2 regions of the Heyndrickxia sp. FSL W8-0423 genome follow, and region 2 is predicted to be linked to the other one. Evidence: riboswitches for the same ligand, from Rfam matches in the RefSeq annotation. Region 2 holds a riboswitch; the other holds the start of a gene.
The links. Region 2 has a riboswitch for S-adenosylmethionine ahead of metK (methionine adenosyltransferase). Riboswitches for the same ligand answer to the same signal wherever they lie in the genome.

Region 1: it holds a riboswitch for S-adenosylmethionine, as region 2 does, so the genes downstream of both, MKY81_RS00620 (methionine ABC transporter ATP-binding protein) here and metK (methionine adenosyltransferase) in region 2, are expected to answer to the same signal.

What each region holds. Positions count from the first base shown of each region.
Region 1 is NZ_JBBPBE010000001.1:128,551-144,103, forward strand. It holds gene MKY81_RS00610 (MetQ/NlpA family ABC transporter substrate-binding protein) at 1-619, opposite strand, end outside; gene MKY81_RS00615 (methionine ABC transporter permease) at 686-1,348, opposite strand; gene MKY81_RS00620 (methionine ABC transporter ATP-binding protein) at 1,338-2,372, opposite strand; SAM riboswitch class I at 2,512-2,616, opposite strand; gene MKY81_RS00625 (YfcC family protein) at 2,803-4,230, shown strand; gene MKY81_RS00630 (M20 metallopeptidase family protein) at 4,308-5,468, shown strand; gene MKY81_RS00635 (vWA domain-containing protein) at 5,548-6,930, opposite strand; gene MKY81_RS00640 (hypothetical protein) at 7,147-7,551, opposite strand; gene MKY81_RS00645 (DUF5085 family protein) at 7,591-8,031, opposite strand; gene MKY81_RS00650 (DUF5085 family protein) at 8,033-8,482, opposite strand; gene MKY81_RS00655 (hypothetical protein) at 8,479-9,345, opposite strand; gene MKY81_RS00660 (LXG domain-containing protein) at 9,360-10,874, opposite strand; gene MKY81_RS00665 (DUF5344 family protein) at 10,871-11,170, opposite strand; gene MKY81_RS00670 (YwqH-like family protein) at 11,175-11,558, opposite strand; gene MKY81_RS00675 (hypothetical protein) at 12,471-12,674, shown strand; gene MKY81_RS00680 (hypothetical protein) at 12,826-13,188, opposite strand; gene MKY81_RS00685 (beta-N-acetylglucosaminidase domain-containing protein) at 13,486-15,426, opposite strand.
Region 2 is NZ_JBBPBE010000001.1:3,737,391-3,752,943, reverse strand. It holds gene MKY81_RS19185 (DUF6154 family protein) at 1-179, opposite strand, end outside; gene MKY81_RS19180 (hydrolase) at 269-598, shown strand; gene MKY81_RS19175 (DUF6612 family protein) at 638-1,495, opposite strand; gene MKY81_RS19170 (ABC transporter permease) at 1,595-2,404, opposite strand; gene MKY81_RS19165 (ABC transporter ATP-binding protein) at 2,388-3,161, opposite strand; gene MKY81_RS19160 (ABC transporter substrate-binding protein) at 3,179-4,183, opposite strand; gene MKY81_RS19155 (alpha/beta hydrolase family protein) at 4,301-5,095, shown strand; gene MKY81_RS19150 (DUF2584 domain-containing protein) at 5,145-5,387, shown strand; gene pckA (phosphoenolpyruvate carboxykinase (ATP)) at 5,460-7,049, opposite strand; SAM riboswitch class I at 7,291-7,474, shown strand; gene metK (methionine adenosyltransferase) at 7,679-8,881, shown strand; gene asnB (asparagine synthase (glutamine-hydrolyzing)) at 9,132-11,030, shown strand; gene MKY81_RS19130 (C39 family peptidase) at 11,054-11,812, opposite strand; gene MKY81_RS19125 (alpha/beta hydrolase) at 12,021-12,827, shown strand; gene MKY81_RS19120 (tetraprenyl-beta-curcumene synthase family protein) at 12,842-13,963, shown strand; gene MKY81_RS19115 (class I SAM-dependent methyltransferase) at 14,024-14,596, opposite strand; gene MKY81_RS19110 (YtzC family protein) at 14,748-15,023, shown strand; gene MKY81_RS19105 (glycogen biosynthesis protein GlgD) at 15,046-15,216, shown strand; gene MKY81_RS19100 (MDR family MFS transporter) at 15,428-15,553, shown strand, end outside.

The DNA.
Region 1 (15,553 bases), 3.6 Mb from region 2:
ATCCGGCATTGATAGCCATATCACAGTTGATAATTGATGCTGTTGCATCGTCTAAGCCACGAGCTGTTTGTCCTGCATCAACCGGTGTAATTTTAAGATTCTTAGGATTATCAACAACATTTTCTACTCCGCCGGCGCCAGTAAAGCCATCTTTTAATTTAATAAGACCAGCTTTTTGCATAAGCAAGAGGGCTCTTCCTAGATTCGTAGGGTCTTTCGGGATGATAATTTGGTCCCCATTTTTGATTTCATTAATGTCTTTAATTTTTTTAGAGTACATTCCCATTGGCCAAATGCTAGTCGTCCCGATTGCGGATAAATCTAATTTACGATCCTTTTTGAAGCTATCAAAATAGACGACGGTTTGAAATGCATTAATATCAATTTCTCCACTGTCTAAAGCGAGATTAGGCTGAACATAATCATCAAATTTTACAATTTGAATATTGATTCCTTTATCTTTTGCCAGTTTTTTAACGAGATTCCATGTTGGAACTTCTGCTGACGATGTACCTACTTTCACTGTTTTGCTGTCCCCGCTTTTTCCTGAACTACTGTTTGATCCACACCCGGCGAGAATAATTAGTAAGCCGAGTAAAATAATTGCTAGTTTTTTCATACTCCTGATTCCTCCATGTAGTTTTTTATTATAAAAAGAATGACCTTTTACAATCGTTGATGTGGTTTATTTTCGTCTTAACTTTTTCGCAATAATATTTCCTAGTGATTGAACGAGTTGAACCAAAATGATTAGTGTGACGACGGTAATAATCATTACTTCGGTCTTAAACTGGTTATATCCGTACGTAATCGCTAAATCACCGATTCCTCCACCACCAACAGCTCCTGCCATAGCTGAAGCACCAATTAATCCAATGGTCGCAATCGTTAAGGCTAGAACTAACGAGCTTCGGGCTTCGGGAAGTAGAAATCTCCAGATAATTTGCCACGGTGTTGCACCCATCGCTTGTGCTAATTCGATGGTACCGTGATCCACTTCTAGTAAAGAGTTTTCAACTAATCGACCGATATAAAACGCTGTATAGAGAACAAGTGGGACAATTGCTGCCGTCGTCCCAATCGACGTTCCGACCACTAATCGGGTGAAGGGGATAATGGCCACGACTAGGATAATGAACGGTACGGAACGAAAAATATTGATGATGACATTAAGAATATTGAAAATAATTTTGTTCTCAAGAATCCCATTTTCTCTTGTAATAACTAACACAACCCCGATGGGCAAACCAATAATAATCGAAATAATTAATCCGACTATTACCATATAGAAGGTTTGATTTATAGCTGTCAAAAATTCCGGCCAGAACCAGCTCCAATCAAAAGCCATCTTCTGTCACCTCCTTAATTACTGCATCATGCTCTTGTATGTAATGGACGGCACGATGGATTTCATCCGCATCTCCTTTTAGTTCTACAATTAAATTTCCAAAAGGTTTCCCTTGGAGCTCCGTTATCATTCCATGAAGAACATTCAAATCGATTGAAAACTGTTTGGCTATATTCGATAATAATGGTATATTCGTTGATGCCCCTTTAAAAATAATCCGATAAATACCATGTGGGTTCGCTTGACTGCTCTTTTCAATCAGCTTTTGTACCGATTTAGGAATGGTATCGTTCAAAACGGTTCGTACGAAGCTTCTTGCAATAGCCGTTTTCGGTTCAGTAAACACGTCGATTACCGAACCTTGTTCAACAATGATTCCTCTTTCAATGACCGCTACCTTATCGCAAATATCGCGTATTACATTCATTTCGTGAGTGATCATCAAAATAGTAATTCCTAATTCATCGCGTACCTTGCGTAATAATTCCAGCACTGCCTCCGTCGTATTCGGATCAAGGGCTGATGTTGCTTCATCACAAAGAAGAATATCGGGATCAGTTGCCAACGCCCTTGCGATTCCAACCCTCTGCTTCTGCCCTCCAGATAGTTGTTCGGGATATTTATCCATGTGATCCTCTAACCCGACAAAGGATAATAATTGAGTGACTTTCCTCTGAATTTCATCCTTCGGTTTCCCTTCTAAAATGAGCGGCATTGCCACATTGCGGAAAATGGTTTTCGAATGCAATAAATTATATTGCTGAAAAATCATCCCGATTTTCTTTCGTTGTTTTCGTAATTCACTTGGTTGTAGGGATAAGAGATCCACACCATTGATTAACACTTTTCCAGCAGTAGGTCGTTCTAATAAATTCACACAACGGATGAGAGTACTTTTTCCAGCACCACTAAATCCTACAACCCCAAAGATTTCCCCTTTCTCTACTTTCAAATTAATTCCTTTTAATGCATGAACCTTATTCTCTTTTCCATACGATTTGTGGATATCTTCTAGTACAAGCATGTTGTTTTCCCCTTTCAAAAACCAATACGAAAAGCGTAAGCGCCTTGCTTAGCCCCGACAAGCAAATGTTCTTTCAGGTTGGTTGCGCTAGACAATAAAAAAAACCACAATCATCCGAAAGTGGTTAGCGTCTATCTAAACCTTATCTTTCAGAATGATAACATTCTGCAGGAATTAGCACCTTTCATATATAGAAGGTTGCTGGACGTCATCGGGCCTGTCCCTCAGTCTCTCTGGATAAGTTATTCAATTTAAAATTTACTTAATACTATAAAATTAATCATTAATTGTCAATACTTTTTTTGAATAAGAGTGATAGGCTTTCTTTGGTAATACAAAAATATTAAACTATTCTTGCATAACCAATGAATATATATTACAATTGGTTGCATAAAAATTCATATCAATTATTTAAAAAGGAGTTTACAAAATGCCCAACACTCTTCTTCAATTTAAACCAAAAAATCAGTCCCCTCCTCAAGATCAGGAGAAGAACGTTAGAAATATCAATGCTTTTGTCCTTATTTTCTTCGTGATTATTATTGCTGCTGTATTAACATACATTGTACCTGCGGGGGAATATGATCGAGTAGATAAGGATGGCCGAACGATCGTTGTTCCTGATTCGTTTCATTTGACGGACTCGTCTCCGGTTGGCTTTTTTAAAATATTCACTAGTATTCATACGGGAATGATTCAAGGTGCTGGAATAATCTTTTTCGTATTAATGGTCGGTGGTTCTTTCGGTATTTTAAAGGCGACAGGTGCTCTTGATGCATTGATACTGACGATTTCAAAAAAGCTCGCCAATCGTGAACTGCTACTTATTCCTGTTCTTATGTTGTTCTTTGCAGCAGGTGGGACCTTAATGGGTATGGCAGAGGAAACTATCATCTATATAGCGATTATCACCCCACTGGCAATAGCCTTAGGATTCGATGCAATGGTCGGATTTGCGATTGTTTCTCTCGGAGCAAATATTGGATTTATGAGTGCCATAATGAATCCATTTAATGTTGGGGTCGCACAAAGCATTGCAGAATTACCAACATTCTCAGGCATTGGCCTCCGACTGGCATTGCTTGCTACATTTTATATCGCAGGAGTCCTATTCGTTTACCGCTATGCCAAAAAAGTTAAAGCACAGCCAGAACTACGGTTCCTAGGAAACTTCCAAAAAGGAAACACAATTGCATCTGATGTAAAGTTAGAAACTCGCCATAAGTGGGTCCTTACTGTTTTCTTACTTAACTTTGTTGTATTGATTACAGGGGTTTTAAAATTCGGTTGGTATATTACAGAAATCGCCGGTTTGTTCCTATTGTTCGGTATCCTCATCGGAATCATTGGAAAATTAAATCCAAACAAAATGGCGGATAGCTTTATGGATGGAGCAAAGGAAGTAATTGGTGGCGCATTAATTATCGGTTTCGCACAAGCCATTCTCGTTGTATTCCAAGATGGAAAATTAATGGATTCCGTTTTGTATTATGCTTCTTCCCTTTTAAGTCAGTTATCACCCGCATTAAACGCAGTAGGAATGTTTTTTGTCCAGCTTTTCCTTAACTTTCTTGTTCCATCTGGAAGTGGACAAGCCGCGCTTACGATGCCTATCATGGCTCCGCTATCTGACTTAGTTGGTGTAACTAGACAGACAGCCGTATTGGCATTTCAGCTCGGGGATGGCATCACCAACTCTATTTTTCCAACGGCAGGGGTATTAATTGCCGGCCTTGCTATCGCGGGCATTCCATTTACGAAATGGTTCAAATGGGTACTGCCATTTATTTTTATCGAGATCGGAATCAGTGTCGTATTCCTACTCATCGCCCAAGCAATTCATTATGGACCGTTTTAAAATAATATCCATGAAACAGGAAGAATTGCACCTTATGTCTAATTAAATACTCAATAAAGAATTTCGGAGGGTTCATCATGTTACAGACAAAACTAGTAGATTCAGCCTTAAAAGCTTGGACAATTGAACAACGCAGGCATTTTCATATGCATCCAGAACTGTCAGGTCAGGAGTTTGAAACTGCCGCTTATGTAAAGGAGAAATTAGCTGAGTTCGGCATTCCCGTCGATTCACGTTTCTCGGAACCAAATGTAATCGCCTATTTTAAAGGCACCGAAGGAAAAAAGACGGTTGCACTTAGAGCCGATATGGATGCTCTTCCTCTTTACGAAGAGGGTGACAAGCCATACATATCAACCGTTCCCGGTGTTATGCATGGTTGCGGACACGATGGCCATACAGCGATATTACTCGCCGTTGCGAAATGGATGAGTAGCCATCCCGACCAAGTGAAAAACAATATTGTATTTATTTTTCAAAGTTCCGAAGAAGCGTCACCAAGTGGGGCACAACAGCTTGTCAAGGAGGGAGTATTAGATGGAGTCGATGTGATTTATGGTATTCATTTAATGTCAAGGCTTCCGCTAGGCAAAATTGGCTTTGCATCCGGCTTTGCCATGGCCTCCAGTGATGATTTCGATATTACGATTGAAGGTGTTGGCGGACACGGTGGCCAACCACAAGACGCAGTGGACCCAATTTATATCGCGACACATCTGATCCAAGCCTTTCAGTCCATTGTCAGCAGAAATTTACATCCATTACATGCCGGCGTGATCTCTTTCGGTGGAATGCAGGCCGGAAATTCCTACAATGTTATTCCGTCTGAAGTGAAACTACAAGGGACGATTCGAGCAATGACATTCGAGGCTGCTGAACTAATGAACAAAAAAACAGCTCAATTAACAGAGTCCATTTGTGCAAGCTTTGGGGCTAAGGGGCACTATCAATTTATCGAAGGGACACCACCATTGTACAATCACCCTGAAGCATGTGAATATGCGTTAAAGGTGATCCAAGATATATTCGGTGAAGAAGCGTTTGAACCAATGGAACCATCCATGGGGGCTGAAGATTTTTCGTATTATTTAAAGGAAAAAACAGGTGCCTTCATTAATGTAGGCATGCAAAGTGAAAAAAGCAAATACCCGCATCACCATCCTTTATTCGATATTGATGAAGATGCGATCCCTACCGCCATTGAGTTGATGATTCAATTGGCATTGAATGGTGAATAGATTCATATTGAAGCACACTCTTCCTATCGAGTGTGCTTTTCGTTGTTTTAGTAGTCCCTTGTTTTAGTAGTCCCTTGCTTTAGTTTCCATTTTTCTTATCAATCGTTTCTTTAATTTTTTTGTTTCCCTCATCTACAAATTTCCTCCACTCATCATTGCCATTATCGACAACTTCTCTCCACATAAGGTTACCTGTATCGACTGCATACTTCCATTTACTATCCCCATAACTAACAATTTTAGAGAATAATTGTCTAGCCGGATTACTGTAATCCTCAAATCGCGTTTTTAAATATTCCCCTGCTTGTTTCATTCGTTCTTTTTCACGAATGCTTTTTTCTTTCATGCTTTCCTTCGTGTTTATTGCTAATGTTTTCTTTTCTTCTTTTAAGTCAATTGCTTTTCTTTTTCCTTCTTCCTTCCATTCGATCCATGCTTTTTGAATTTCTTCATATTGTGCTCGTAAATACTTTTTCAAATCACGTTCCGAATTAACATACGTAAATTCACCGTTTCCAGCACTCGCCACATTTTTCAGTAATTTCTGCCCCTTATTATCTACGTCAAACCCAATTATGTTTACAACCGTTTCAATATCTGCCGACACTAACGCTTTTGCGGCCTTGACTGGGTTCCCACCACATGTTTCAATGCCGTCGCTTACTACATATACGACAACCTCATCCGTATTTTTAGGAATATCTTCTTTTACTTTATTTAACGCAAGACCAATAGGCGTCCAACCCGCTGGTTTTACCTTTTTCAATGATTGGTTAAATTTTGACTTGTCAAAGCGACCATTATAAAAATTCTCTGAACTGCTGCAAGACATTTTTTTATCAGAATCACTTCCTGTGCCTTTATGACCATAAACTCGCATTGAAATGGTGGCATTTTCCGGAATTTGCTCAGCGAATTCAAGAACCGCTTCCTTTGCTACTTCCATTCTTGATTTCCCACCAACAGAAGCTTTCATACTCCCACTAGCATCGATTAAAATGGCGTAATGTGCGGTTTTCATGCCCGGTATCTCAACTGACTCATCAGGTCGATCAACAGAAATATTAACAGTAGAATCAAAGTTTAATAATGTTTCCATTTCTTTATGATAATCCTCGCTCAATAAAAACTTTAACTCCTCCATATACTGTTCCTTCGTTAAGTCATCAGGCAACTGATCCAGTGCTTCTTTTACTTTTTCTTCGTCGTATTGATCGCCGCTGTATTTTCCAGGATAACGAAGTAATTCTTTTTCAATATCTGATAATTCACGTTTCGGCATCTCAATGTCATAATACTTAACTTCCTTTGCCGTGTACTCGTTTTCTGACTTTTCCTCTACTTGTTTCACTTCAGTGGACTGTTTTTTGTCTTTATCCGCATTTGGTGACTGTGAAACATCCTTCGAGCATGCCGCCAAAATGAGTGACAAAAATAAGAATACATATAAAAGCTTTTTCACAGTTCATGTCCCCTTCTAAATAATGGATATATATTACCATCATACCTAAATCTATACATTTTTGGGAGAGTTCAAAATTCCTATTTCATTCGTACTAGTTCATATGTATAAACATTTCCTTATGGAGGCTAGCAAACATCAGAAAGGATACAAAAACATTAGTGGCCTATTACACATCAACAAAGCAATAGGCCATCCCCCACTGTTTCCTTCCTCTTAACCTACTGAACTTAAAAAACTTTGAAGGTTTTTTTTATGCCAGCCGGCACCAATCATTACTTTATTAACTTTAAAACTAGTTGAGCCGTTGGCAGTATCAAATTTCACTTTATAACTTGCAAGTTTTGATTTTAATTCAATATTAGTAATTTGATCCTTTGGAATAAATACATGGGCGTTCTGTACGATTTTTCCGGTAAGATTATCGATTGGAATGATGACAAGCCCTTTATCTGAGTAATTTAAGACATTGAATTTTGTCGAAAGGACTGATCCAGCACCATATAAAACATAATCCAAAGTTGATGGCATAATTACTCCACATACATTTTTGTCTTGTCCAGTTGGATCGTAAAGATCATGTTCTTTTAAATAATTGATAATATCATTTTCCTTTAACATTTACATGCCTCCATATTTACAAATGTGTTCTTATTGTTTCTACGACGAGACTCCAACTTTTATAAATACATATTGGAATATTTCGTCACCTGATATAACGTGATAAAAGGGGGTGATTTGATTTAATCCATTGTGCTCGATATAATCCAATAACATGTGATAAGCTATTTCTGTTTTCTGTTCAAAATGGTCAAATAAACAAATCGAGAGCATGTCCTCAACGTTATAATAACTATGAAAATAGTAATCTTCCATTGTTACAATGCTATCCTCTTTAATAGGCATAAATAATTCAGCATGCACCATTTCGTCCATAGGAACGTTCGTTATTGAATAGAATAATGGTCCCTTTATCGTTGCCTTTTGTTGAATTACTTCATGTAAAAACTGCTTCAAGATGCTATCAATTTCTGTATAGTGGAAATAAACGCGCTTAGATAGGACATTAGTATAACGGATCGCATCTTTAGGATTGATCATCTTATGCCTCCCTTACTATCGGTGCGTAAATATCAATGATCCCTTCTCCGTACACATCTAAATAAATATGGTAAAATGTTTCCTCTAATTTCAGATTATATGCTTTAGCAGAGGCATGAAGTAATTCGTAAGACTCTTCAATGTCATCTTCTACATCTGCATGTCTATACGCTAAACCGTCATCAAACTTCCACAATTCATCAAATCGATATTTGTCATTATCCTCCATTTGTATAGATGTATTCACTGGCATATAAAACGTATAATCAGCCTCACTCACTGATTTATCAAAATGAGAGACTTTGTAAATAATCGGGCCAGTGCTATATAATCCATTTTTAATAATGGCATTTCGAAAGTCTCTTGCTACAATGTGCCACCCGTTTGTTTTACATCTTGCGGAAGTACTTATTACATTATGAAAAATTATCGGACACCGTTTGATTTTCATTTTTTTCCTCCACCGACCTTCTTTTCAGTTGATTTCTTCTTTTGTTTATTATGATGGGTCACTAGGTATGTTTGATTCTTCCTAGTCTTGGTCCGTTTGGTGGTTTTATTTTCTTTAATAGGTCGCTTAGGCATTGGGATGATGAACGAATCAAACCTGAATTTACAATAAGTAAGTAAGAAAAACTCTGGCCAGGCAAAGGCAACGGCGTATTGAAAGACAACACATAATAAAAGAAAAAAATACAATTGTAATAATGGACCAAAGCTGACTGATGAATCGGATAACACCTTGAAAATTGATCCCCCGAGCATCGTAACACCAAATACGATGGGAAAACTGATTTGAGCTTTTGACTGTGCAAAATTATATAATCCTTTTCCACCTTTGCGAAATTCACCTTTTCTAACCCTTTGGATACCTCTAATTGTTGAAACAATCAAATAGATTAGCCCACCAATACATAAAATAATAGCAGTAGTCCTAATGTTATTAGGTACATTTTTTCCCATGCAAAATATTAGAAGAGCTAAATAAAATTCAGTAGACGTTTTTAATGAAATAATACTCAATAATATTGATTGCAATCTTTGAAAACGATAGGCGTATTTTTCCTTTGAATACAAAAATGTAAATAATAATTGGGTTATTAAAAGAACAATACTAACATTCGCAATTATAACCCAAAAAATGCTTGTGACATGGTGGCTACTCCCAAAAATCCCCAAAGCCAGCACGCTTGTTACTACGGCACTTATTGCGAAAGCACCCCAGAAAAATACAGAAATGCCATCAGGGCTTAACCGATCTACTGCTACCATCCTTAACTCATAAAAATCATCTTCAACACACTCTTTTAACATATAAACCTCCAACTTTACCAAAAAATCTTATCAAGTGTTTTTCCGACATCTTTTGCACAGTCCCAAACTTTATCAACAGCTTTATTAGCAATGTCTTTTGTTACTTCGACTACACTTTGTGGCGGTTCTAATATAGGAATTTTTACGTTTGTTACGCCAAAAACTAGAGCACCTGCTACCGCACCTACTACCGTACCAGCAGGAGGTAAGAGCGCTGATCCATACGCTGCTCCAGCTGCCATAGCCCCGGCACCTGCAGCTAGATCAATCGTTGTATCTACTGCGAATTTCTTAATTTGCTTTCCACCCGTATATTCCCACTTACCTGTTTTATCATTATAAAAATTACCTACAAAGTCATCATACACAGTAAGGCCGGTACCTAAAATTCCAGTACCTTTTCCAAGTTTGGTTAAATTTGAAGCGCTTTTCCAACCTTTAAAACTCTCCCAAATTTTCATTTCATCTTTAAATGTCTTGCTTGCAACCTTTAATTTAGATTGATCTACTCGATCTACATAATTTCTTAAATCTTCAAATTGGCTATTCGTAAATTTATTACTATTTGTTCGAAATAACTTATTACCAATCTTATCATAAAGAGGAATTCCTCCATTAACGAGCTCTGTTACCAAGTCACGATTCCATTTCCACTTACCACCAAGGTTTTCTACGAGTAATTTACGATATTTCTCATAATCTCTTATATTTTTAAGTTCCTGACCTTTAATTTTAATATAAATTTTGCCTTTGTGCTTAAACATTTTAAAATGCAAATCACCAATTCTTAGGAGTTTACCAGAATTCATGATGGCGGCACCAAAACTAACTCCTGTGTTTCTAATTAAAGTAACCAGCCCTAAGTCATCAACCATCTTCTGGAATGTATCCCCGCTTAGTGATTCCCCGGCTTCACCAACCTCTTTTTCACTTAAGAATATTCCATTCTTTGTCCAGTTGCTGATTTTCCCTGTATATTGCTGGATTTCCTGCAATTTTTCGGTGGAGGGGTTTAGCTTAGTTGTACTGTTATGATCGAGGTGGTCTAAATCGTCAATTGTTTCACGAAGATGTGCTTTTGCATCGCTTATATATGTGTCAAATGTTCGTGTGTTGAATGTGGGAGCGGCTACCAAATCATTGACCGAACTCAAATGATGCTGAATGTTTTGTAAGGTATTATGTAATCTTTCTTCTACCTTGGTAAGACCGAGCTTGGCATCGTGTTCAATGAAATCCTCACGGACAAGTCCATCCTGGGATTCATAGTGTTCTACGACGTTTTTAATTTCCCGTAGTTCATCGATATAGCGATCAAGGAATTCTTCTAATAATAAAAGAACAGGTATGTGAAGAACCGTGAAATTTTCCCGTATGGCATTTCCGCCTTCGCCCTTTAAAGCATCGTCCAATCCAATAACTTTTTTCACTGCATTATGAATAGCCAGAAGTTGCTTTTTTTCCGTTTTCTTTTTCATAATGATAAGATCAATTGCATGAGTAAGCTCGGATACTTTCAAAATTTTCATCGCACGGTCTCCTTACCAAAAGTACTATCCGCTATTTTATTCTCCGCTTCAATAAACCTTTCAATAGCAGACCATGCTTCATTTTCAGTAGTAAGTAAAAGGGATTTATATTTTTTAAGGAGTTCATAATAGTTCTGTTCAATGTCTTCAATTTTATTAATGACGCTAAGGGTGGACTTTAGGAACTCCGTTTTTGGTTGATTCAAATCTAGCCTATTTGTCACTGCAATTAAATCGCGCAATATAGGTTCTATTTCACTTTTTACTACTTTAATCTCCTGCATTGTTTTCTCCATTCGTCTAATTTCTTAATCCTGATAGTTCTCTCCTTTTTGAAATAACAGAACTCATAAGATGATGATTTTCACTCTCCAATTGTTTAATTTTCGATTCAATGGCATCGATCACATCTTCAACTTGATTATTGGCTATCTGCTTATAACTTCTATTAATTCTATCAAGTATGTTCAAATGCTTAGAAGCATGCCTACCTGCCCAAGTATTAGATGAAAATTCAGGCTTATAAACTTTTTTTTGGTGATGAATAAGCTCCTCTTGATCATTTTCGATGTTGCTCTTTGCTTTCCATAAGCGTTTTATCTTTAATTCATTCTCAGACATTATTCCAGAAAGTCTAGATATCTCATGATTTAAAATGTTGACGGCTTTTTCCACATCACTCATTCTTTCACCTCCGCAATGGATTCACGTTTCCAAACAGATAAGGTTTTCGTTCCATGACGTAATAAACTAGGAAGTTTCAACACTACTGTCGACTGTAAGAAAATTATCCCTTACTTTTGCATCAATTTTCCATTCTATTTAATTTTACTTATGATAAAAACTGAATTCAATCGTGAAAAAGTCCTAAAAATGGAAAGAGCGGGATTGTTCCTCAAGTCAGGTCAAAAAACTAACTAGGAAAAAAAGTGAATGATTAGGAGTGTATGTGATGTCATCAAACATTACACAAAATTTTTTACGTAAAAATGCCAAAAGTCTGGGGTATAAAATTAACAGGAAACATTTACTTTCGCAACGCAGGCGGGTGGATTAATCAACTATATGAAAAATCGGCAAAAATAGTAGTCCAATTCAGGAGGGATGAAGATGATAAATAGAGAAATTACATGCAAGGCTTGTGAAGGGGCCGGTATGCTTTCTGATGTTAAAGGATGACAGTATACATGTAATGTATGCCATGTAACCGGGGAATTAAATACGGACGGGATCAGGAAACCTGCGAAAGTTATGTCCGTGGATGAAACCAATCGTTTACTTGATTAATGTTTAGGGGGAAAGGAAGCAGACCGAAGCGCAATCTTGATTTAGTCGAGTTTGGCGGACACCGGTTCCGTAGGTTCATTTTATAAAAATAACGGATTCAGTGTCCGTTTTTGATATCACATTGTAAACCTCTCCAAAATCTTTCCCACTTCAATCCCCACATCGTGATTTTTACGCTCGTAATGAATATGTTTTTAATACCCTTTGTTAAATAGTCGGAAAAATGGACCGGAACCACTGTCGGCGCCCATACCATTTATTATTTATTGAATACCATTAATAAATAGGAAGGAGAAAAGGAGGGGAATTATGTCTAATCAAAAACGCGAAAAGGTCATCCATGTGGATAACCTTGTCATACATGCAAAAAATGTTGAAGTTATACAGGAGCGTCCTCATCACACTCAACCAGAAAGAAGAAATCCATGGGACTTCTTTTTCAGAGGACAACCAAGAACCCAAGAAAACTTGGAAGGAACCGCTGAAAACATTTCTCAAGAACAAAACGAATAAAAAATCCGGACGGTTCTTCTACTGTTTCATTGAAGTAAAAGTACCGTCCTTTTTTCTGTAATTTCTTGTAAGTAGGAAGGTAGAACATGAAAACCGTCTCCATGTTCCAAAGAGGATTTTTCTGCAGCATTATGGTTGAAGGTTTACGTGGTTAACCTAATTTGCATTTAATATTGTTAATTTCCCTTTCATTCCGTGCTGTTTTTTCCCATATGAAGTCCTGATCAATTTGATAAGATTTCAATTGTTTTACTATTTCTTTATGCCGTTCCTCTCCTTTTGATTGCATTTCTTGCTGGATACGCTTCATTTCTTGTTGTTCTTGTTTCATTTCTTGTTGTTCTTTTTTCACCTCCTGTTGCTCTTTCTTCATCTCCTGTTGTTCTTTCTTCATTTCTTGTTGCTCCGCCCGAATGGATTTAACATCTGATTGAAGAGTTTTTACATCAGATTGAAGGGTTCCTACCATTCTAATTAATTGTGATAGCATATTTTCAACTTTATCAACATTCATTTTCCTATCACCTCCTTCCAACTATTATATAACAAAGAGATCATTTTAAAAATTTCTTTTATTTGTGTCTATAAGACGGGGACATCATACTTTGGGTTTTGTGACGCATACATTGTTGGAAATTCTACCTTTTTTCTGTTTGTGGATCATAGATTTCTATTTGTGACTCATAGATTCCTGTTTGTGCATCATACTTTGGTTTTTGTGACGCATTCCCCGTTTGAAAATACTGCAAAATCGCGTCCCCGATTATAGAAAACGGGACATTGGACTTGTGGTCCGCCGCCCCATCATTATTTAGTGGATATCAAGCATCTTTGCTACTTTTGATGAAATTTTATTCTCTAATTGATCAGTAAATGGCTGCAGTCTCTTCTTAGCCGGCTTTGTTTTCAATGTACCTTCTAAAGTTGGACGATCATAATTTAAGCTTTGTTTACGTAAAATCGACGCCTTTGAAAAGTGTTTATAGATTTTCGCCTTATTTCCTGCTTCTATCGCGAGCTCTGTTCTGATAAATTCAATATCCGCTAATACCATATCTCTTAATGCTTTCACAAAAGGTGTTAACTCTGTTTTCAGCTTTTTATTTTTAGTTTTTGCTAAAAATCCATTCGCAGCATCTGCAATTTTTTTGAGTTCGTTTATCGTTTCCGGCGCAACTTTTTTTAATGATTTTCCGTTATTCAATTTGGATGTGATGGTCTCGAGCAATTCTTTTATATCTTCACTTTCAGAGAGGGTAAGACCATTAGGGTTAGCATCCGACATATGTTTTGCTAATGTATGCAGCTGTTTCGTTGCATTTGGTTCAATATATTTAAAGCTGTCATCCCAACTTTTTTGAGCGTTAAAGTCTTTCGTATTCCATGAATAATCTGCAATCGCAAAAAGAGCGATTTTCGATGCTTCCGCTTCTTGCATTGGATTTGTTACAGCACCGGAAAGATTCTTAATTCCCGGTTGAAGCATTTCTCCTTTTCCTAAAAATACGCGTGACATATCCACATCATTGACTGGCCAGTTTAGCCAGAATAAGGGATCTCTTCTTTCGACACCATCATTGCTCTTATTTTTAAACGTATCAATGGTAGATTGCTCAATTGGTGCACATGTCGTTGACCCAGTCCAGAAGATTTGAATGTCTTTAGGAAATCCTTTTTCATAAGCATTCAACTCTGAAGGATTCCAAGCCCAACCGGAATTATAGCTTGCTGGACAGTACAAAATATCATAGACATCTCCTTTTGCTTTTGCCCAATCATGTACGGAATTCATTAAGGAAACAACATAATCGGTTGGCAGACTGCCGACATCATCGCCTAAAACACCGAATTGCCGAACTCCTACATCGTATAATTGATCGAATTTAGCCAGCATTTTTTTCGTATTTTCCTCTAGTTTTAACATCGGGTCTCCGCCAGATTGGGCAATTTTAGCAACTTCACCTAACGGGGAAATCGTCCAAACAAACCGTGTCTTGTTTTCATTTCCGACTTGTGCCATTTCCTTAATTTCGGATAACTTTTCAGCGGGATATAATTCATCCCATTTTTCCCTATGATAAGGATCATCTTTTGGAGCAAAAATATAAGACGTCATTTTATATTTTCCGCCAAATCTCATCAATGACATTCGGTCTTCATTGCTCCAAGGGATTCCGTAATATCCTTCTATAAATCCTCTGATTTTTGTGTTTGCAAAGTCTTGAATCGATAAGTTTCGTACTTTTTTGTTTTTTAACTGTCCTAAAATAGCGTCAAGGGTTACAACACCATAAAAGCTTGCATCTGTATCTTTTCCTAAAATTGTAATCGTATTATCTTGAATTTCTAGTTGATAGGCATCAATTTTAGAAAAATCCACTCCTTTCCCTTTCAGATGCTTGGAGGCATATTGATCAACGGGACCGTTTGAACTCTTCGTCCCAACCAATAGATTGATTCTATCAGCAGCTGGCTTCTTCCCTACTGTCGGGGTTGGATAACCATTTTGTTTCAATATAGTTTTTACCTTTTTTCTTGTTACGGAATCAATCGTATCATCGTAAATCACGCGGATCGGTTTGTTTAATTTCGTCTCACCTTTGTGATAGGATACTTTGTGAGGTACAGGGTATATTTCATACTCTAATGGATATTTTTCTTTTGCGGAGGTCGTAGGTGTTTTAATACTAATCACGGTGCTAAAAATCAAAGTGAAAATAATAGTGAGCTTAATCCAATGTCTTAATTTCAAAAATCTTCCCTTCCTTCTTCGCAATTTTATTTTCCATAATTGGTTTGTTCTAATGAAAATAAAAAGGCATAGAAAACAATTGGGACACTCCCAAGTTTGTTTTCCATGCCTAGTCCTGCCCAGTAAC
Region 2 (15,553 bases):
TAGAGACTAATAAAGTATTGGAATTCCTCGTCATTCATGTCTTCAACTATTTTCATTAAATCATTTCGATCCGATTCTTCAAGTACTGCATATGCAATGATATCAATATCCTCGTCGTCTCCAGTCAAACGATTTTGATAAAATTCAAATAGCTCATCGACAAGTCTCACACTAATCATCCTTTTTTCATGACTTAAGAATATTTTTGCTTAATTTGTGGGAAACGATACATATAGAATAAATTTATCTTTACGTGAGGAGTGCAGGAATGGATCAGCAAAAAAACACCTATTATATTAATGTCGGCAGTGGAGAAATATCGAGGAGCTCAACTGATTCTCCATGGAATTTTAAAATAGAAGCAACTGATGAGGAGATTACTCGTTTAAGGCAAATTTTTGATGCTAATTATGATGAGGAAATAGACGGATTTTGGCGGGCACATATTCCTTTTAGGGAGTATCATCATGATCGCTCGAATGATGAATATGATAAACACATGCTTAAAGTGTATCAAATGATTTATGAATTAGGGGATCAAGAGGCAAAGCAGCATATTGACAATATTGGTATTTTAAAGGATTTTACGTCGGAATAACGAAAATCCAGCAACTTTAGCAAGTTGCTGGATGATAAATTAATTAATTTTTTTGGCAGTATCTTTTACTTCTTTAGGAACTTTAATTTCATTTACTTTATTGTAATTTGAGTACGTTCCTTTCATTTCTTGCTTTAAATTTATTTTTTGGCCTTCCATAGCCATTTCCATTTCTTGCGTCATGTTTAATGAATTAACATTAAATGTCTTTTTATCAATAAATATTTCATAGTTAACATTTTTAAAGGTAATGTTATTAAGTGCATCGGCATTTTCTTTAAGACCATCTGGCATCATTTGTTTGGCATTTTCCTTTAAAAACTGATCAAACTTCTCTCCGGATGCTTTCAAATTCAAAATATATTGGTTATCATCTTGTTTGAATGAGAAATCATCAGTAAATTGTTGTAATTGTTTAAGTTGTTCAGCAGGGTTTGCTTGTTGTTCAGGCATTTGTAATATTTGCTTTGATAGCTCTTCAGGCATTTGCATCCATTGTTTTGATGCTGGATCATATAAAAAGAAACCTTCCTTCGTCAAATATGACTCCATATCCATATCTTGGTTTTGAGTGGCGTCATCCCCGCCTTCAACATTCATTTTCATTTTTTGGTACATCGCTAACGGATTCAACACCATATCAATAGACATATTTGAATTAATATTCATTGGTGTTGGTTGACTTGGTGCCGTCATTTCTTGCTTAAGATCCATATCCATATGCACACTTTTTAAATTTTTAGATGCGTCTGTCGTTTTTTCAAATACTTCCTTAAGAGTTAGACTATCCTTCTTCTGAGGTTTGACTTTTGAATCGACTGGATCGGCTGTCTCGCTACAAGCAGCTAAGCTGAATATAAACATAACTGAAACGAGACTAATTAATAATTTTTTCATAAAACGAATATCACTCCTTTTTGTTATCACTTATATGTACGATATCATCCGAAAAAGGTTTCATAAAAAATTCGCCGATTATAAAATATCGACGAATTTTCATGAATCTTTTTTCACTAATTTTTTTTCTAATATAGCAACTAATTGGTACATAATTGTAGCAATGACAGCAACAATCATTAATGAAAGCATAACTAAGGTGAAATTAAATACTTGGAAGCCGTAGATGATTAAATAACCAAGACCTTTTGATGCAACTAAATACTCACCGACAATAACACCAACCCAAGATAATCCAACATTTACTTTTAAGGTTGAGATAATAGTTGGAAAAGTTGCAGGAAGAATGGCCTCTTTAAACTTTTGTCCCCTCGAAGCACCAAATGTTTGTAATACTTTTATATAGTTTGGGTCGACATCACGAAATGCTGTATAGATAACGATGGTTGTTACGATAACTGAAATAATGATGCCCATCGCAATACTGGAATTTAAACCTGTTCCGAAAATAACAATTAACATTGGACCAAATGCAACTTTTGGCATCGCATTAAAAACAACGAGATAAGGGTCGAGAATTTTTGAGAGTTTTGGAGACCACCAAAGAATACCAGCTAATATAGCACCTAAAAGAGTTCCAAGTATGAATCCCAGCATCGTTTCATATACAGTCACCCCGGTATGCAAATACAAACTGCCATCTTGAAGTTTACTAATGAATAATTTCCATATTTTTGACGGTGAACTAAAGATAAGCGGGTTAATCCAATGGTAACGACTGGCTACTTCCCATAAAGCGAAAAATGCAAATAAGATGATAATTTGATATAGACGAACCAATCTTTTTTCTTTTCTCAAGTGATGAAGATATTGTTGATGAAGGAGTTCGGTATTATCCGTCATTTTCAAGTGACTCCAACTCCTTCCAAATTTCTTGAAATAATATTGAATACGCTTCTTTACTTCTTACATCAAATGGACGGAGATTGCGCAATTCCTCTGGAACGGAGAATACTTTGTGTAATCTTCCCGGCTTAGCATTAAATAATAATATTCGGTCACTCATCGAAATGGCTTCTCCAATGTCATGGGTGACAAGGACTGCTGTTTTTCGATAGGCTTTAAGCGTATCAAAGACTAAATCCTCTAATTTTAATTTTGTTTGGTAATCTAATGCAGAGAAAGGCTCATCTAAAAATAATATTTTCGGATTGATCGCAAGTGTTCGCACTAATGCGACCCTTTGTCTCATTCCACCTGAAAGCTGTTTAGGATATTGCATTTCAATTCCACTTAAACCGATTTCTTTAAGGAGTCCGAGCGTTTTCTCCTTTTTTTCCGCGGTTAGTTGATTTTGAAGTTTTAACCCTAGTAAAATATTTTCTTCGATTGTTTTCCACGGAAATAAATAATCTTGTTGGAGCATATATCCAATTGAAGTCGTTTGCGAATTAGGTAACCTGCCATCAATCAATACTTTTCCTTCCGTTGGTGAAATTAAACCAGACAGTATGGATAGCATTGTTGTTTTTCCGCAGCCACTAGGTCCTACTAAGGAAATAAACTCCCCTTCCTCTATGTCAAAACTTATATTTTGTAAGGCGTTTGTCACTGATTTCGGTGTGAAGTAACTATGGTGGACATTTTGGACGGTTAGGAAGCTCATAGTATAAGAAAACCTCCTTATTTATTTTGTAAAGCTTTTTCAGCGATGGAAGTATTGACTAGTGTTTTATAGTCGACTCTTTTTGGTAATTCACCAGCTTCTTCCAGGATATCTTGTAGGTGATTCCAGCCTTCTTCATTTAATATTAAATCTGTTCCAAATGAACCTTGCTTTTGATATCGTTCAATGGAAGAGGCTAAGATTTCAACATCAACATCTTCAAAGAATGGTTGAACGACTTCGGCCACTTCTTTAGGATCATTTTCTTCTACCCATTTAGCTGCCTTATAAATAGCACGAACAAATTTTTCAAGTGTATCTTTATTTTTTTTAAGAAAACTTTCTTTCGCCATGTAATCGGTGTAGGGCACACTACCGGATTCCTTACCGAAAGAGGCAACAATATGACCTTTCCCTTCTTTTTCAAAAACGGATGCCGTCGGCTCGAATAATTGAACATAGTCCCCGGTTCCGGAAGCAAAAGCGTTTGCGACATTAGCAAAATCAATGTTTTGAATTAATTTCAAATCTTTATGAGGTTCGATTCCCTTATCTTTTAGTACAAATTCGCCAACCATTTGCGGCATACCGCCTTTACGCTGACCGAGGAAAGTGGACCCTTTTAACTGATCCCATGAGAAGTCTTCCTTTTTTTCGCGAGAAACTAAGAAGGTTCCATCTGTTCTCGTTAGTTGGGCAAAATTAATGACCGGATCTTCAGCCCCTTGTGCATAAACGTAAATGGACGTTTCAGAACCAACTAATGCTACATCTGCTCCATCAGATAATAATGTAGTCATCGTTTTATCTCCACCAGCGGTTGTTTTTAAATCAATGTCCAGTCCTTCATCTTTAAAAAAACCTTTTTCAATTGCGACATATTGTGGTGTATAGAAAACCGAACGTGTAACTTCTGCCACTCGAACTTTCTTTAAGGATTCTGTTTTGGAACAGGCACCTAGGGAAAAAATAAGAATGGCGGTCATTAATAGTGAGAAGCTAATTTTAAGCCCTTTTTTCATGACCCATTATCCTCCTTTTTGTTACTAATTCTGATAAAGTATCGTATGATAAACATAAAAATGTGTGAATGCCTATTTTTTAGAGGTTAGAAGTAAAAGGTTGGAGGTTAAAATGTAATGCAAATTAGTATCAGTTCATACGTAATTGAGAAGCAGCCTTTTCCTTCTCCGAATCCAAACGTTCGAATGTGTATGATAACCTATATATCAGATGGGTTGAAGGTTAAGGGGTTATTAGCTGAACCACGAGATGATAAAGAATATGATGGTTTTCTCTATTTAAGAGGGGGAATTAAAAACGTCGGTATGGTAAGACCTGCTCGTATTGGGCAATTTGCAGCGGAGGGATTTATTGTATTTGCCCCTTTTTATCGAGGAAATCGCGGTGGGGAAGGGAATGAAGATTTTGGGGGAGAAGATCGAAAAGATGCATATACTGCTTTTGATCTTTTGAAGCAGTACCGAAGAGTAAAAAGTAATCGAATACATATTTTTGGATTTTCAAGAGGAGGGATAATGGCTCTTCATACTGCGATCAATCGAAATGATGCTAAATCGGTAGTGACATGGGGAGGTGTATCCGATATGTTCCTTACTTATTATGAAAGAAAAGATTTACGTAAAATGTTGAAACGAGTAATTGGAGGGACACCAAAAAAATATCCTGAACTTTATCAAGAGCGAACCCCTTTATATTCGATCGACAGACTTAATCAACCAGTATTAATTATTCACGGAGTAAAAGACAGGAATGTTTCAATTGAACATGCAATAAGATTGGAAGAAAGGTTAAAAGTTTATAAAAAAGAAGTTGAGACATGGTATTTTCCAAATTATACTCATTATTTTCCACCTGCAATAAACCGTCAAATTGTTACTGATTTATGCTCCTGGATGAAAAACAGGTCATAAACATGGTAAAATAAAAGGAATATTATGTTCGAAAGGGGAGGCTGTAACGATGGGGATGCCATTAGAATTAAATACAATGATCATAACTAAAGGAAATGAAAAAAGATTAGAAGAAAACTTATTCATATTGGAAAAGGAAGGATACCGTTTGTATCCAATTGATATTCCAATGGATATACGTAAAACGAAAGAAAGTGAAACAAGAGGAACTGCGGTAATTAGAAAGCTTGAGTGGGAAAGTGAAAAAACGAAAATCACATACCAACTAATTTCATTGAATTCAAGTAATTAATGATAATCGATATAAAGGAAAGGGACTGGAAGGAAAATGTTAGTCATTTTCTTCCAGTCCCTTTCCTTTATATTATTTTATAATTGGACCGCCATGCATTTCAATTTCTTGTGAAAGATGACCGAATTTCTTAAAGTTTTCTTTGAACTTTGTGGCAAGCTCTTGTGCTTTTTCATCATATGCCTGTTGGTTTTCCCATGTTTTATTAGGAATCAACACTTCATCAGGCACTCCGGGTACATGTAATGGAATGTGCAATCCGAAAATATCATCCTGTTTTGTTTCGACCGATTGAAGTTCTCCTTCTAATGCAGCCTGAACCATTGCTCTTGTATAACTTAATTTCATCCGGCTTCCTACCCCATATTCTCCGCCAGTCCAACCTGTATTGACTAAGAAGACTTGAACCCCATGCTCATCAATCTTTTTCCCTAGCATTTCAGCGTATACTGTAGCTGGCAAAGGTAAAAATGGTGAACCAAAACAAGTTGAGAAAGTGGCTTCTGGAGAAGTAACTCCACGTTCTGTTCCCGCTAGTTTGGAAGTATACCCACTTAGGAAATGATACATTGCTTGCTCTTTTGTTAATTTGCTGATTGGAGGTAATACCCCGAAAGCATCTGCTGTTAAAAAGACAATTGTTTGTGGGTGTCCAGCAATACTTGGTTCAACGATATTGTCAATTGCTTGGATTTGGTATGCAGCACGTGTATTTTCAGTTAATGTCGCATCATCATATAATGGTTCACGAGTCAATTCGTCGACCATTACATTTTCTAAAACTGCACCGAATCGAATTGCATCATAGATCTGTGGCTCTTTTTCGCGAGTAAGACCGATGCATTTTGCATAGCATCCACCTTCTATATTAAATACACCATTCGATGACCATCCATGTTCATCATCACCAATTAAGCGGCGATTTGGATCCGCAGATAACGTCGTTTTGCCCGTTCCGGATAATCCGAAGAATAAAGCGACATCTCCTTCAGCACCTACATTTGCGGAACAATGCATCGGTAGAATATCATTTTGAGGTAAAAGATAATTCATGATTGAAAAAATACTTTTCTTCATTTCACCGGCATACTCAGTACCGCCTATAAGAATAATCCGACGTTCAAACGAAACAACGACAAACGTTTCCGAATTAGTCCCATCTGTTAATGGATCCGCTTTCACATTGGGAGCAGATAAAATAGTAAATTGTGCTTCATGGGTTTTTAGTTCCTCTTCGGTTGGTCGAATAAATAATTGTTGCGCAAATAGATTATGCCAAGCATATTCATTTACCACTTGGATCGGTAATTGATTTCTTTTGTCAGCACCCGCAAATCCTTTAAAAACAAATACTTCTTCTTGCTCTTGTAAGTAATTAATCACCTTTGTATATAATTTATTAAATGATTCCTCGGAGATTGGTTGATTTACAGAACCCCAATCGATTGCATCTTTTGAAGAAGCTTCTTCAACAATATATTTATCTTTAGGGGAACGGCCAGTATATTTTCCAGTTTCAGCACGGACCGCACCTGTTGATGTTAAGATTCCTTCACCCCGTTCTAATACCTTTTCCACTAATTGAGGTACAGCTAATTGAGTAAGGACGTTTTTTCCGGCTAAAACATTTGTTAATGTATTTGAAAAAGTAGCTGATTTCATTTATACTAACCTTCCTTTATAAAAAATTTAAGTATCCTTTTATTCGTTAATTAGTATAACACAATTATATATATAGTCTATACTATATGTGCGCATTTTTTTAAAATATATGAAATTGTTAAATTAAAAGTTTTTTCAATTCCACAATATAATAAGGAAGTCAATTGTACAAGTTTAAAATAGAAAAATTATTTATTGACACCATCCAACAAATTGCGTAATATTTTACCTTGAACGGATACTCTTATCCCGAGCTGGTGGAGGGACAGGCCCAATGAAACCCGGCAACCGACATTCTATAGTTAGTGATTTGGAAGTTAGAAAGAGAAGCAGGTTTTGCTCCTCAAAATTCTAACATCTTACTTCTAACAGCTAGGACGCACGGTGCTAACCTGAGGCAAGGTAAAATCCTTGAACGATAAGAGTGAAAGGCATGGGTAATGAACCTTTCCTCACATAGTACATATGATGGGGAAGGGTTTTATTCATTTTTGATATTACCCACTTTCGAAACCTATGAACCCGGATTTTTATGTTTAGGATAAAATCTGTGGTTTATTTCATACTATTAGGGAATGAGTACCGTGAGGCGTAAAAATAGATAGTAATTGTATGAGGGAGGAATAAAAATGTCAAATAAGCGTCGTTTATTCACGTCTGAATCCGTGACTGAGGGACATCCAGATAAAATCTGTGACCAAATTTCAGATGCCATTTTAGATGCAATCTTAGAAAAAGATCCGAATGCCCGTGTAGCTTGTGAAACTTCAGTTACGACAGGTCTTGTGTTAGTAGCTGGAGAAATTACAACTAATACATATGTCGACATTCCAAAAATTGTTCGTGGAACAATTAAAGATATCGGATATACACGTGCAAAATATGGCTTTGATTCAGAAACATGTGCAGTCCTAACATCAATCGATGAACAATCAGCGGATATTGCTATGGGTGTCGATAAAGCATTGGAAGCACGCGAAGGTCAAATGTCTGATGATGAAATTGAAGCAATCGGTGCAGGTGACCAAGGCTTAATGTTTGGTTTTGCTTGCAATGAAACGAAAGAACTTATGCCGTTACCGATTTCTCTAGCACATAAATTAGCTCGTCGGATTGCAGAGGTGCGTAAGGAAGAAATATTGCCATATTTACGACCTGATGCAAAAACACAAGTAACAGTAGAATATGATGAAAATGATCGACCAATTCGTATTGATACAATCGTCGTTTCTACCCAACACCATCCTGAAATTAGCTTGGAACAAATTCAACGCAATATTAAAGAACACGTAATTAATCCAGTTGTTCCTAGTGAGTTAATTGACGAGGAAACGAAATACTTTATTAATCCTACAGGCCGTTTCGTTATTGGCGGACCTCAAGGTGATGCTGGGCTAACTGGCCGAAAAATCATTGTTGATACGTATGGCGGTTATGCGCGTCATGGCGGAGGAGCATTCTCCGGAAAAGATCCAACAAAAGTTGACCGCTCTGCTGCTTATGCGGCACGATATGTAGCTAAAAACATTGTTGCAGCGGGATTAGCTGATAAATGTGAAGTCCAACTTGCCTATGCAATTGGGGTTGCTCAACCGGTATCTATTTCCATTGATACATTTGGTACCGGAAAAGCATCTGAAGATGTATTAATTGATGCAGTACGTAAACATTTTGATTTACGCCCGGCAGGAATTATTAAAATGTTAGATTTACGTCGCCCAATTTATAAACAAACAGCTGCTTACGGTCATTTCGGACGTCATGATCTTGACCTTCCATGGGAAAGAACAGATAAAGCCGAAAACTTACGTAAAGAAACTTTAAATAAATAATACTTTTGCAAGTGGAGTTACAGTATTTGTAACTCCACTTACTTTTGTAAAAATAAGTATTCGCAGTTCTTACCAATAAATTATATATATTGTCTACTGCAAAAAGGAAAAAAAAATGATAGTATAGTATGGTGTGAAAAATGTTGAATACTTGCCCATTATGGCAGGTCATTGGAATCACGTATTCAATAAAATATAAAATAGTAATAAATAAGTATGTTAATTTGGAATGGAGTAGGTGACATACATAATGTGTGGATTTGTTGGTTGTATACATGACAACGAGGTTGGATTAAGAGAAACAGACAGACAACTATTTAAAAACATGAATGATATTATTACTCATCGTGGTCCTGATGATGAAGGATTTTTTGAAGATGAGCATATTCAATTTGGTTTCCGCAGATTGAGTATTATTGATATAGAAAGCGGACACCAGCCGCTAACATATGAAAATGAACGATATTGGATTATTTTTAATGGTGAAATTTATAACTATGTGGAATTACGAAATGAATTGATTGAAGCGGGGCTAACTTTTGAAACGGCTTCTGATACGGAAGTTATCATTGCACTGTACAGCTACTATAAAGAAGACGCAGTTTCTAAGCTTCGCGGCATGTTTGCTTTTACTATTTGGGATAAACAGGAGCAAACATTGATTGGTGCTCGCGATCCATTTGGTATTAAGCCATTCTTTTATAAAGAAGAAAAAGGACGTACATTCTTTGCTTCTGAAAAGAAAAGTATTCTGCTCGCAATGGAGCATGAAGAATTAAATTATGAAGCTGCTCAACATTATATGACATTTCAATTTGTGCCGGAACCGGAAACCATGACAGCAGGAATCAAAAAACTAGAACCAGGCCATTATTTTATTAAAAAATTAGGAAAACCAATGGAGATCAAACGCTATTGGAAAGCGTCCTTCCAGCCTGTACAAAAATCTGAAGATGAATTTATTAAGGAAATTAGAGACGTCTTATTTGATTCTGTCAACGTTCATATGAGAAGTGACGTACCAGTAGGTTCATTCTTATCTGGTGGGATTGATTCTTCGATTATTGCGTCCATTGCGAAGCAATATCATCCAAACATCAAAACATTCTCAGTCGGATTTGAACACAATGGCTTCAGTGAAATTGATGTAGCAAAAGAAACAGCGGATAAACTTGGTGTCGAAAATATTAGTTATATAATTACCCCGGATGAATATATGAAGGAATTGCCAAAAATTATTTGGCATTTAGATGATCCGTTAGCGGACCCTGCATGCGTTCCTTTGTATTTCGTGGCACGTGAAGCAAGAAAGCATGTAACAGTTGTTTTATCTGGTGAAGGTGCGGATGAATTATTTGGCGGTTATAATATTTATAGAGAACCGCAATCACTAGAAGTATTTAATAAAATTCCTGCCGTTGGTAAGTCTTTATTAAAAGCATTAGCGAAAATTTTACCTGAAGGTGTGAAAGGGAAAAGCTTTATTGAGCGTGGAGTAACACCGATGGAACAAAGATATATTGGAAATGCAAAGATGTACAGTGAATCCGAGAAAAAGGATCTGCTAGCACAATATCGGTCAGGATTAGAATATACAGACATTACAAAACAACTGTATGCTGAAACGAAAAATTACGATCCGGTTGATCGAATGCAGTACATTGATATTCATACATGGATGCGCGGTGATATTTTATTAAAAGCGGATAAAATGACGATGGCACATTCATTAGAATTAAGGGTTCCATTTTTAGATAAAGAAGTCTTTAAAATTGCTTCCAAAATACCGACAAGTTTAAAAACAGCAAATAATACAACGAAATACATCTTAAGAAAAGCGGCTGAAGGCGTCGTTCCGGATCATGTGTTAACTCGAAAGAAACTTGGCTTCCCGGTACCAATCCGTCATTGGCTAAAAGATGAAATGCATGATTGGGCAAAACAAATTATTCATGAAAGTGGCACCGATCACATCATTAATAAGCATTATGTTTTAAATCTTTTAGAGGAACATTGCCAAGGGAAAATGGATCATAGTCGTAAAATATGGACTGTCCTCATCTTTATGATATGGCATGCAGTATACTTAGAAGAAAAATATGATTTCCAAAAACAATATAAGCTCCAAACTGAAGGGGTTAATATTTAAAATAGCAGCCGCGGTTTACATACCTATTCGTGGTATGTAATCGCTTGGCTGCCCATCTGCACCCAGGCTTCTTTAAAGTCGTTAATGGGTGCTTTTTTATTTTTCTTACCAGTCAGTGGATCGTTGAAATAAATAAAGTTTTTATCGTAACCTGTAATTAATACTGAATGTTCTTTACTAGTAATGCGGATGGCACCTTTTTTTGTATGCCATGTTGTAAAATAGGAATCAGGGAGCTTTTTGTATTGTGTATTAATAATTACCCAGATTGGTTGCCCGTTTGATAAAGGTATTTTTAATTCATCAAATGAGCTTTTCGTTAGGTTAACTATTTTACCAGGCAAATATTTATTCGCTAATTCAATTATTGGTTGAACATAAACACCAAGTCCCGGTTTACTATACGTATATATATCGCCGACAAATCCGTCGTTTGGGTGCCCATAATAAATGTTGTTGTTAATTATTTTGCGTGGTGTCGGATCTTTTTTAATTTGTTTCGCAAGGGTCATTTTATCACTTTTGATTCCTGCTGAATTTAGTAACATAGACAAGCTAGTTACTTCGCATCCACGAGCTAATTCTGGAAATTGTGAAGTGACGGGAATATCTAAAAGAACCTTGTCCTTTATTTTCACAATCGAATATTGTTTTGAATTTTGGTTGTTTAAATCAATTGTTCGGTCCGCCATTTCACTGGCATGTTCAAAATTTTGATAGCCATAAATAAAAATAATAATAAAAAATAGAAATGCTGTAAAACCTGCTATAATAGATTTCATAAAATCACCTTTACATTATCCTTACTATATACATCGGCATTTTTCGTCAATATTAAAGTTTTTATTATAAAGTAAATAAAAAAGAGCGATCCATTTTATTTTTTCATTTATATAAATGGGTACAATATAAAAGGCTCTTTTCCTATTTTGCTTTTTTCTTTTATAATTAGGAAGAGATTACTATGCTTGAATTAAGGAGGTATCAGATATGTGGAAATGGGAAGCGGATCAAGGTCCAAAAGCTATTATCGTAATGGTCCATGGTGCGATGGAGCATCATGGGAGATATAGTTGGCTCATTGAAATGTGGCGTTCATCAGGCTACCATGTAATAATGGGAGATTTGCCAGGACAAGGAATGACAACAAGATCCCAAAGAGGTCATATCGATTCCTTTGATGAATATATTTTCGAAATAAAAGATTGGGTACAAACGGCCTATCAATTTGATGTACCAGTATTTCTATTTGGACATAGTATGGGAGGTTTGGCGGTCATTCGGACCCTTCAAGAAGAAAGATTAAATCTTGCGGGCGTAATTTTATCCGCGCCATGTTTAGATTTAGTTACCTATCCTTCAAAATTTTTAAGTTTTCTATCAGTATTAATGAATAAAGTTGCTCCGAAAGTGAAATTTTCCAGTGGCTTAACGATAGAGGATGTAACAAGAAATGAGGAAGCACGAGAGCTCGCTTTAAATGATTCTTTATATGTAACAAAAATTTCTGTCAGATGGTACAGAGAATTAGTACAGGCAATGAAACTGGCCTTCACAAATATGTCGAAAATACCAGATATTCCTTTTTTGGTTTTACAAGGTGGAAATGATAAAATTGTAAATAAACAAGCTGTAAACGATTGGTTTAATAAAGTAACACTTTCCGAGAAACAATATAAAGTTTGGCCAAATAGCTTTCATGAAATATTTAATGAACCGGAACGGGAAGAAGCTTTCCAATATGCAAAGAATTTTGTCGAAACAAGACTTCGCGCTTTAGGCTATATAATTAATTGAGGTGATTTTTAAAGATGTCCGTCCCTTCGAATCCATTTTCATTGATGAATCAGGTGTACAGGAAAGTATTTCCGACTGTTCATCGTGAATTAATGTACTGGAAAGAAAAAGCTGCATCAATCCCCAACCAAGAACTTAGAAACCAAGCATTAGCTAGTATTGAGCATAAAACTTTTCATTGTGAAGGTGGTTCCATTCTTGCATTATTAGCTCTTGATCGTAGGGATGAGGCAATAAAGTTTATTGTAGCGTATCAAACAATTAGTGATTACTTGGATAATCTTTGTGACAGAAGCACCTCTTTAGATCCCGCTGATTTTGAAGCGTTACACGAGTCGATGAGAGATTCGTTATCGATTCATGCAAAAACGAAAAATTATTATCGACTTCGGGATGATCAAGATGATGGCGGCTATTTAGAGGAATTGGTCTTAACATGCCAAAAAGTATTATCTTCGTTAACAAAATATGATCTAATAAGAGATTCTTTATTAGAATTATGCCAGTATTACTGTGATTTACAAGTACATAAGCATGTAAAAGTTGAGGAAAGAGAGCCTCGTTTACAATCATGGTTCAAAACATATCAATCATCCTTACCGCAAATGGGATGGCATGAATTTTCCGCATGCTCCGGTTCCACATTGGGAATATTTTGTCTCGTATCTTATTGTTTCCGAAAAGATTTTATTGAGGACCACGCAAAAAGCATTCGTGAAGGGTATTTTCCTTATATTCAAGGTTTGCACATCCTTCTTGATTATTTTATCGATCAGGATGAAGATCGAGAAGGTGGAGATTTAAACTTCTGTTTCTATTATGATAATAATGAAGAAATGTTTGAACGATTAACACACTTTTTAACAGAGGCAGATATACATACGGAAAAATTGCCTGATCAGAAATTCCATAAATTTATTAATCGAGGGCTTTTAGCTGTTTATTTATCTGATGATAAAGTGAGTAAACAAAAAGATGTTCAAAAAATAGCGAGAGAATTAATTAAACATGGGGGATCAATTAGCTACTTTTTTTATTGGAATGGACGAGCATACCGAAAAATAAAAAGTTTAATCCCAACAGGAGTTTTAAAAGCTTTGTTAAAAACGAAAAAAAGAAGTGCAGAGCTACACTAAGAAAAGCGGAAAGCTAGGCTACTTGCGCTGGACAGCAAAAAAAACGATAACCGATATTGGTTATCGTTTTTCAATAGCGATGATAAATGGCGGGTTATTTATTTGATTAATGAACTCGTATTTTAAAACATGGGCCTTTTTTTGATCGATACTTTTTACAAAATTCATCACTTCATCTTTTTCAATTGCACCTTCCGGATGACCGTGATAAATGACAACAACAATCATTGCTTCGGGACTCATTATTTCTAAAAGCTGTTCGACTGCTGCAATAGTTGTTGAGGAATGTGTAACAATTTGTTTATCCCCGCCAGGCAAGTACCCTAAATTAAAAATAGCGGCGGAAATTTTTCCAAAATGGTGTGAAGGAATGGTATCTTTAATCGTTTCGTGCCCTTTGTTAAAAAGAGTAATATTAGTTAACAGGTTTTCCTTGTCCAAATAGTCTCGCGCATGCATCAATGCCTCTTCCTGAATATCAAAGCCATATACATGCCCATTTTGTCCAACCAATTTTGCTAAAAACTCGGTATCATGCCCGTTGCCTACCGTAGCATCCACGACAATGTCATTGGGGGAAATTGCTTTTTTTAGTAACGTATGGGAAAAGTCTAAAATTTTTTGAAGTTTCACAATTACACCTCTAAATATTTGAATTTCTTTAATGATACAAGTCTAATTTATTTCCTCGAAATTGCCAACATAGTCCGTAAACAAATGAACAAAATAATGTTGAGGCATGCTATGCCTTAAAACTCCGTCATATAAAAGGAGGAGTCATAAATTGGCAACAAGACAATCTGTTAGCGAACATATTCAACGATGTGAAGAAGCGATTAGCTATGCAAAAGAACAGTTTATCGAAGGAAGCAGGCAGGAGCATTATTACGATAATGAATATCAATATGCAATGCAGCAGCTTGAAGGTTCATACAATGAATTAGCCCAGCTTGCAAATAGTGCTAATTCCCAACAAAGAGAACAATTACATCGAATGAGATTACAGATTCAACAGCTGCAAAATCAAATGACTCTATTAAATCATGACCGACCACAATAATTCTTTATTTACGGAGGATATTATGAAAAAACGATCAAAACAAAATAACCCGGAACAAAAAACAAAAAACGGTATAAATAATCAAGATATGGAAGTTGGGCAAGATTACGATCCAGTTAAAGAATTGAAGAAACAAAATTCCAAAAAGAGTCAGCCAATACGCTCTAAACAACATATCGAAAATCCTGATTAAACAAGTGAAAATAATAAAGGAGTGAGCGACAAGCTCGCTCTTTTTTACATTTTTGTCCTGCTCCAACTGCCTAGAAAGGCGCTCTCATCTTTTTAATGATTAACAGAATATTATGTGTATGCTTTTTTGAGATTTGCCACTTGAAGCAAGTTATAAAAAGAAATAAAATGATGTAGGAATGTAAATATTGGGGAGGAAGGGAGCGATTTTCATGCCTAGATCCTTATGGCTTTTAGTGATCGGTATGATGGTGAATGTTACTGGCTCTTCTTTTTTATGGCCGTTAAATGCTATTTATATTCATGATCACTTGGGGAAATCATTATCGGTTGCAGGA